Regions from separate parts of the Streptomyces shaanxiensis genome, predicted to be linked through region 3. Evidence: predicted binding sites of a transcription regulator. Region 3 holds the regulator's gene; each other region holds the start of a gene.
The links. Region 3 encodes HrcA, which represses chaperone genes, less so after heat shock. Its sites were predicted from a motif close to TTNGCACTCNGNNNNNCNGAGTGCNAA; they were not measured.
Positions count from the first base shown of each region.

Region 1: a site for HrcA is predicted at 853-879, ahead of groL (chaperonin GroEL). Genes of this name have one in related genera too.
Region 2: a site for HrcA is predicted at 721-747, ahead of groES (co-chaperone GroES). Genes of this name have one in related genera too.

Region 1 covers NZ_BAAAZY010000005.1:232,530-234,797, reverse strand. The annotation lists gene ABD932_RS05940 (cold-shock protein) at 465-671, shown strand; gene groL (chaperonin GroEL) at 1,043-2,268, shown strand, end outside.
Region 2 covers NZ_BAAAZY010000012.1:304,240-306,507, forward strand. The annotation lists gene ABD932_RS24475 (polysaccharide deacetylase family protein) at 1-591, shown strand, start outside; gene groES (co-chaperone GroES) at 894-1,202, shown strand; gene groL (chaperonin GroEL) at 1,322-2,268, shown strand, end outside.
Region 3 covers NZ_BAAAZY010000007.1:474,684-476,951, reverse strand. The annotation lists gene ABD932_RS11335 (MBL fold metallo-hydrolase) at 1-501, opposite strand, end outside; gene hrcA (heat-inducible transcriptional repressor HrcA) at 666-1,682, shown strand; gene dnaJ (molecular chaperone DnaJ) at 1,683-2,268, shown strand, end outside.

The sequences.
Region 1 (2,268 bases), on a different contig from region 3:
CGGCGGGTGACCGAATGACCGAACATTACCATCGGTAACACCGGTCACTAAGAGTTCATCGAATTGCCCCCTCCGTGAGAGAAGCGGAGGGGGCAATTCTGTGTGGTTGAGCGAGGTACAGTTGGGGAACATGCCGCCGTTCCACAGGTCGGCAGCCCTTGATTGGCCTTTGATTTTCTGCCGTAAGCCCGACAAGAAGTAGCCAAAGTGTGCGGGTTTTTTGCGGCTTTTGTTCCCTTTGTCGGGTCCGACTTGACCTGAAGTCAGGGTAATTGTCCCCACATTCCCGACCGGTCGTGCCCGGATTTCTCGTCCGATTGACCTGTTGCAGACGGCAGTTGGGCAGATACATTCAGCCGCGGTCGACGCGTTCCGGCGCACGCCCCCGACCGATGGGGGGTGAGGTCTGACCCGGATCCGCGAAGTGTGGATCTGTGCAAGGGCCAGTAATAGGGGAGTTAGGCATGGCTCAGGGCACCGTCAAGTGGTTCAACGCGGAGAAGGGGTACGGCTTCATCGCGGTCGACGGTGGTGCGGATGTTTTCGTCCACTACAGCGCGATCCAGATGGACGGTTACCGCACCCTGGAGGAAGGTCAGCGGGTCGATTTCGAGATCTCGCAGGGCCAGAAGGGGCCGCAGGCGGACATGGTTCGTCTGGCGACCGGCTGAAGCACGCGTCGACTAACTGCAGCGACGTTCTTCGAAGGGCCCGCACCTCCCGGGGTGCGGGCCCTTCGCCATGCCCCGGGCCGTGCGCCAAGCCATGCCCAGGCCATGCCCGGTCGTGCCCAGGCCGTGCCCGGCCCTTGTTCGCGCCGGGCAGAGCGCCCCGCCCGATACCCGAGAGCCGCTTGCACTCGCCTACCCCGAGTGCTAATCATTGGCGTTAGCACTCTGAAGGTGAGAGTGACAAAGAAGGACCGGGTCGGTGAGGCCCGCAGGCCGGGTGGGGCAAGGAACCACGAGGCAGGCGAGCCGTCCGTCGCGGGCGCGGGCGCGGTCCGAAGGAATCACCCCCAGTCCTGGAGGGACCACTTCACATGGCCAAGATCATCGCGTTCGACGAGGAGGCGCGGCGCGGCCTCGAGCGCGGCATGAACCAGCTCGCGGACGCCGTGAAGGTGACGCTCGGCCCCAAGGGCCGCAACGTCGTCCTCGAGAAGAAGTGGGGCGCCCCCACGATCACCAACGATGGTGTCTCCATCGCCAAGGAGATCGAGCTCGAGGACCCGTACGAGAAGATCGGCGCCGAGCTGGTCAAGGAAGTCGCCAAGAAGACGGACGACGTCGCCGGTGACGGTACGACCACCGCGACCGTTCTCGCCCAGGCCCTGGTCAAGGAAGGCCTGCGCAACGTAGCCGCCGGCGCCAACCCGATGGCCCTCAAGCGCGGTATCGAGAAGGCCGTCGAGGCCGTCTCCGCCGCCCTGCTTGAGCAGGCCAAGGACGTCGAGACCAAGGAGCAGATCGCCTCCACGGCCTCCATCTCCGCCGCCGACACCCAGATCGGCGAGCTCATCGCCGAGGCCATGGACAAGGTCGGCAAGGAAGGCGTCATCACCGTCGAGGAGTCCCAGACCTTCGGTCTGGAGCTGGAGCTCACCGAGGGTATGCGCTTCGACAAGGGCTACATCTCGGCGTACTTCGCCACCGACATGGAGCGTATGGAGGCCGTCCTCGACGACCCGTACATCCTGATCGCCAACTCCAAGATCTCCTCGGTCAAGGACCTGCTCCCGCTCCTGGAGAAGGTCATGCAGTCGGGCAAGCCGCTGCTGATCATCGCCGAGGACGTCGAGGGCGAGGCCCTGTCGACGCTGGTCGTCAACAAGATCCGCGGCACCTTCAAGTCCGTCGCCGTCAAGGCCCCGGGCTTCGGCGACCGCCGCAAGGCCATGCTGAACGACATCGCCATCCTCACCGGCGGCGAGGTCATCTCCGAGGAGGTCGGTCTCAAGCTCGAGAACACCTCCCTGGACCTCCTGGGCAAGGCCCGCAAGGTCGTCATCACCAAGGACGAGACCACCATCGTCGACGGCTCCGGTTCCTCGGAGCAGGTCGCGGGTCGCGTGAACCAGATCCGCGCCGAGATCGAGAACAGCGACTCGGACTACGACCGCGAGAAGCTGCAGGAGCGCCTGGCGAAGCTCGCCGGCGGTGTCGCGGTCATCAAGGCCGGTGCCGCCACCGAGGTGGAGCTCAAGGAGCGCAAGCACCGCATTGAGGACGCCGTGCGCAACGCCAAGGCGGCCGTCGAGGAGGGCAT
Region 2 (2,268 bases), on a different contig from region 3:
GGCGGCATGCTGCCCGTCGTGGACCGTGTCCCCACCCGCGACAAGGTCGTCTTCCTCACCTACGACGACGGCGCCGAGAAGGACCCCCGCTTCGTCGACATGGTCCGTGAACTGCGGCTGCCCGTCAGCATGTTCCTCACGGACAGCGTGGTCGGCCCGGGCTACGGCCACTTCGCGCGCCTGCGCTCGGTGGGCGCCTCCATCCAGAACCACACCCTCGACCACGCCGCCCTGCGCGGGTTGCCGTACGCGGGCCAGCGCGCCGAGATCTGCGGCCAGCAGAACAAACTCCGCGCCCGCTTCGGCATCCGCCCCCACCTCTTCCGCCCGCCCTACGGCACGTACGACGCCACGACACTCCGCGCGGCGGCCGACTGCGGCGTGACGGCTGTGGTGCTGTGGCGCGCGGCGATGGAGGGCGACGGCGAACTGACGTACGCGGAGGGCCCCGGCCGACTGCGCGCCGGCGACATCGTCTCCGTCCCTTCGGGTGAACCGACGGGCTTGTCCCTGAGGAAGCGGACGACGAGGCTGCTGCGGGAGATCCAGGGACAGGGACTGACGGTGGGCCGTCTGGAGGACTACCTGTAGCCCCACCAGCCTGTCCGGCGCTTGAGCAGGAGGCCGTTCAGGCCGAAGGGGGTCCTGGGGCACAGCCCCCGGAACGGCGGCCACGGCAACGCCGGTCACCAGAAACCGCGGCTCGGCCGGCGCAGCGAATTAGCAGTCCGCTTGACCGAGTGCTAATCACGGTCATAGTCTCGGCTCTGGCACTCCCCCCTGGAGAGTGCCAACAACGCGACGGGCAGGTCCGGCACCCGCGACGACGGATCCACCTGGTCGCCACCTCAGACAGTTAACCCCGTGAGATCTCCGAAGGGGGAGGTCGGATCGTGACGACCGCCAGCTCCAAGGTTGCCATCAAGCCGCTCGAGGACCGCATCGTGGTCCAGCCGCTGGACGCCGAGCAGACCACGGCCTCTGGCCTGGTCATTCCGGACACCGCCAAGGAGAAGCCCCAGGAGGGCGTCGTCCTGGCCGTGGGCCCGGGCCGCTTCGAGAACGGCGAGCGCCTGCCGCTCGACGTCAAGACCGGCGACATCGTGCTGTACAGCAAGTACGGCGGCACCGAGGTGAAGTACAACGGCGAGGAGTACCTCGTCCTCTCGGCTCGCGACGTGCTCGCGATCATCGAGAAGTAATTCACCTCAAGCACATTTTGCTTGTGAGCTGCGCCCCGGGCCCCCGCGACCTTATGAAGCCGGGCGTCAGGGGCGCAGTTCGTTTCACCCACGTTTTCCGAGAGGGCTGAACCGCTCCCATGGCGAAGATCCTGAAGTTCGACGAGGACGCCCGTCGCGCCCTCGAGCGCGGCGTCAACAAGCTGGCCGACACGGTCAAGGTGACGATCGGCCCCAAGGGCCGCAATGTCGTCATCGACAAGAAGTTCGGCGCCCCCACCATCACCAACGACGGTGTCACGATCGCCCGTGAGGTCGAGATCGAGGACCCGTACGAGAACCTCGGCGCCCAGCTGGTGAAGGAGGTGGCGACCAAGACCAACGACATCGCGGGTGACGGTACGACCACCGCCACCGTGCTCGCCCAGGCGCTGGTGCGCGAGGGCCTGAAGAACGTCGCCGCGGGTGCCTCCCCGGCCGCGCTCAAGAAGGGCATCGACGCCGCCGTCGCGGCCATCTCCGAGGACCTCCTCGCCTCGGCCCGCCCGATCGACGAGAAGTCCGACATCGCCGCCGTCGCCGCGCTGTCCGCCCAGGACCAGCAGGTCGGTGAGCTCATCGCCGAGGCGATGGACAAGGTCGGCAAGGACGGTGTCATCACCGTCGAGGAGTCCAACACCTTCGGTCTGGAGCTGGACTTCACCGAGGGCATGGCCTTCGACAAGGGCTACCTGTCGCCGTACTTCGTGACGGACCAGGAGCGCATGGAGGCCGTCCTGGAGGACCCGTACATCCTCATCAACCAGGGCAAGATCTCCTCCATCCAGGACCTGCTGCCGCTGCTGGAGAAGGTCATCCAGTCGGGTGCCTCCAAGCCGCTGCTGATCATCGCCGAGGACGTCGAGGGCGAGGCCCTGTCGACCCTGGTCGTCAACAAGATCCGCGGCACCTTCAACGCGGTCGCGGTCAAGGCCCCCGGCTTCGGTGACCGCCGCAAGGCGATGCTCCAGGACCTGGCGGTCCTCACCGGCGCCACGGTCATCTCCGAAGAGGTCGGCCTCAAGCTCGACCAGGCCGACCTGGACGT
Region 3 (2,268 bases):
GAGCACCACCAGGTCGTGGGCCGTATGGGCCGGGCCCACGTTCGCCAGCAGGACCTGGCGGCCGTCGTCAAGGTCGAGGGTCCACTCGCCGCTCACCTGATGGTGGGGGTGGATCAGCGCGTCCACGGCCTCCTCCGCGACGGCCGCGTCCAGGCCGTGGCGGACCGCGTCCGCGCGCAGCTCCTCGCGCGCGTGCCGTCCGGCGAAGACCGTGTCCATGCCCACCGCGCCGTACACCTCCGCGCCCGCGAAGGCCGCCGCCCCGAAGGCATGGTCGAAGTGGGGATGGGTCAGCGCGAGATGAGTCACACGGTGACCCGCGAGCCACTGCGCCTGGGTACGCAACCGCGCGCCCTCTCCGAGGCTTGACCCGGCGTCGACGATCAACGCGGTCCCGTCCCCGACGACCAGCCCCGCCGTGCAGTCCCACACCGGAAGCCGGCACCGCCCCACCCCGGCCGCCAGCCGCTCCCATCCCAGCTCTTCCCAAGTCACCGTCATACAGGGACGCTAACCAAGACACGACCGGCCGGCACTGTCGTGCCGGACCGGCCTTGCCCGGGGCGTACCCCACAGCCGTACACTGGGCCGGGGACGGCTGGCACTCACAAGCACAGAGTGCCAGGAAGGCGCCAAGGGGAACGACATCTGGAGGTGTGCGCGAGATGCTGAGTGAACGCAGGCTCCAGGTGCTGCGCGCCATCGTCCAGGACTACGTCGGGACCGAGGAGCCGGTGGGCTCGAAGGCCCTGACCGAGCGGCACAGCCTCGGCGTCTCCCCGGCGACCATCCGCAACGACATGGCGGCCCTGGAGGACGAGGGGTACATCGCCCAGCCGCACACCAGCGCCGGGCGGATCCCGACCGACAAGGGCTACCGGCTGTTCGTCGACAAGCTCGCCGGCGTCAAGCCGATGAGCCCGCCGGAGCGGCGCGCCATCCAGAACTTCCTGGACGGGGCCGTCGACCTCGACGATGTCGTGGCCCGGACCGTACGGCTGCTCGCGCAGCTCACGCGGCAGGTCGCCGTCGTGCAGTACCCCTCGCTCACCCGGTCCACCGTCCGGCACGTCGAGCTGCTCTCGCTCGCGCCCGCGCGTGTGATGCTCGTGCTGATCACGGACACCGGGCGGGTCGAGCAGCGGATGGTGGACTGCCCGGCGCCCTTCGGCGAGGCCTCGCTCGCGGATCTACGCGCGCGGCTGAACAGCAGGGTCGCGGGGCGGCGCTTCACCGATGTGCCGACGCTCGTCGAGGACCTCCCCGAGGCCTTCGACGTGGAGGACCGCGGCACCGTCTCGACCGTGCTCTCCACCCTCCTGGAGACGCTCGTCGAGGAGAACGAGGAGCGGCTGATGATCGGCGGCACCGCCAATCTCACCCGCTTCGGACATGACTTCCCCCTCACTATCCGACCGGTCCTGGAGGCGCTGGAGGAGCAGGTCGTGCTCCTCAAGTTGCTTGGCGAGGCCGGGGATTCGGGCATGACCGTACGCATCGGTCATGAGAACGCCTATGAGGGACTCAACTCCACGTCCGTCGTGTCGGTCGGCTACGGTTCGGGCGGCGAGGCAGTCGCCAAGCTCGGCGTGGTCGGACCGACCCGCATGGATTACCCGGGAACGATGGGAGCGGTACGCGCAGTGGCACGGTACGTCGGACAGATCCTGGCGGAGTCGTAAGTGGCCACGGACTACTACGCCGTTCTCGGCGTGCGTCGCGACGCGTCGCAGGAAGAGATCAAGAAGGCCTTCCGGCGGCTCGCACGCGAGCTGCACCCGGACGTCAACCCGGATCCGAAGACCCAGGAGCGGTTCAAGGAGATCAACGCCGCTTACGAGGTGCTGTCGGACCCGCAGAAGAAGCAGGTCTACGACCTCGGCGGCGACCCGCTGTCCCAGGCGGGCGGCGCGGGCGCGGGCGGCTTCGGGGCCGGTGGCTTCGGCAACTTCTCGGACATCATGGACGCGTTCTTCGGTACGGCGTCCCAGCGCGGTCCGCGCTCGCGCACCCGGCGCGGCCAGGACGCGATGATCCGGCTGGAGGTCGAGCTCGACGAGGCGGCCTTCGGTACGACGAAGGACATCCAGGTCGACACGGCCGTCGTCTGCAACACCTGTAACGGTGAGGGCGCGGCGCCGGGGACCTCGGCGCAGACATGTGACATGTGCCGCGGTCGCGGCGAGGTGTCCCAGGTGACGCGGTCCTTCCTGGGCCAGGTCATGACCTCGCGTCCCTGCCCGCAGTGCCAGGGATTCGGCACGGTGG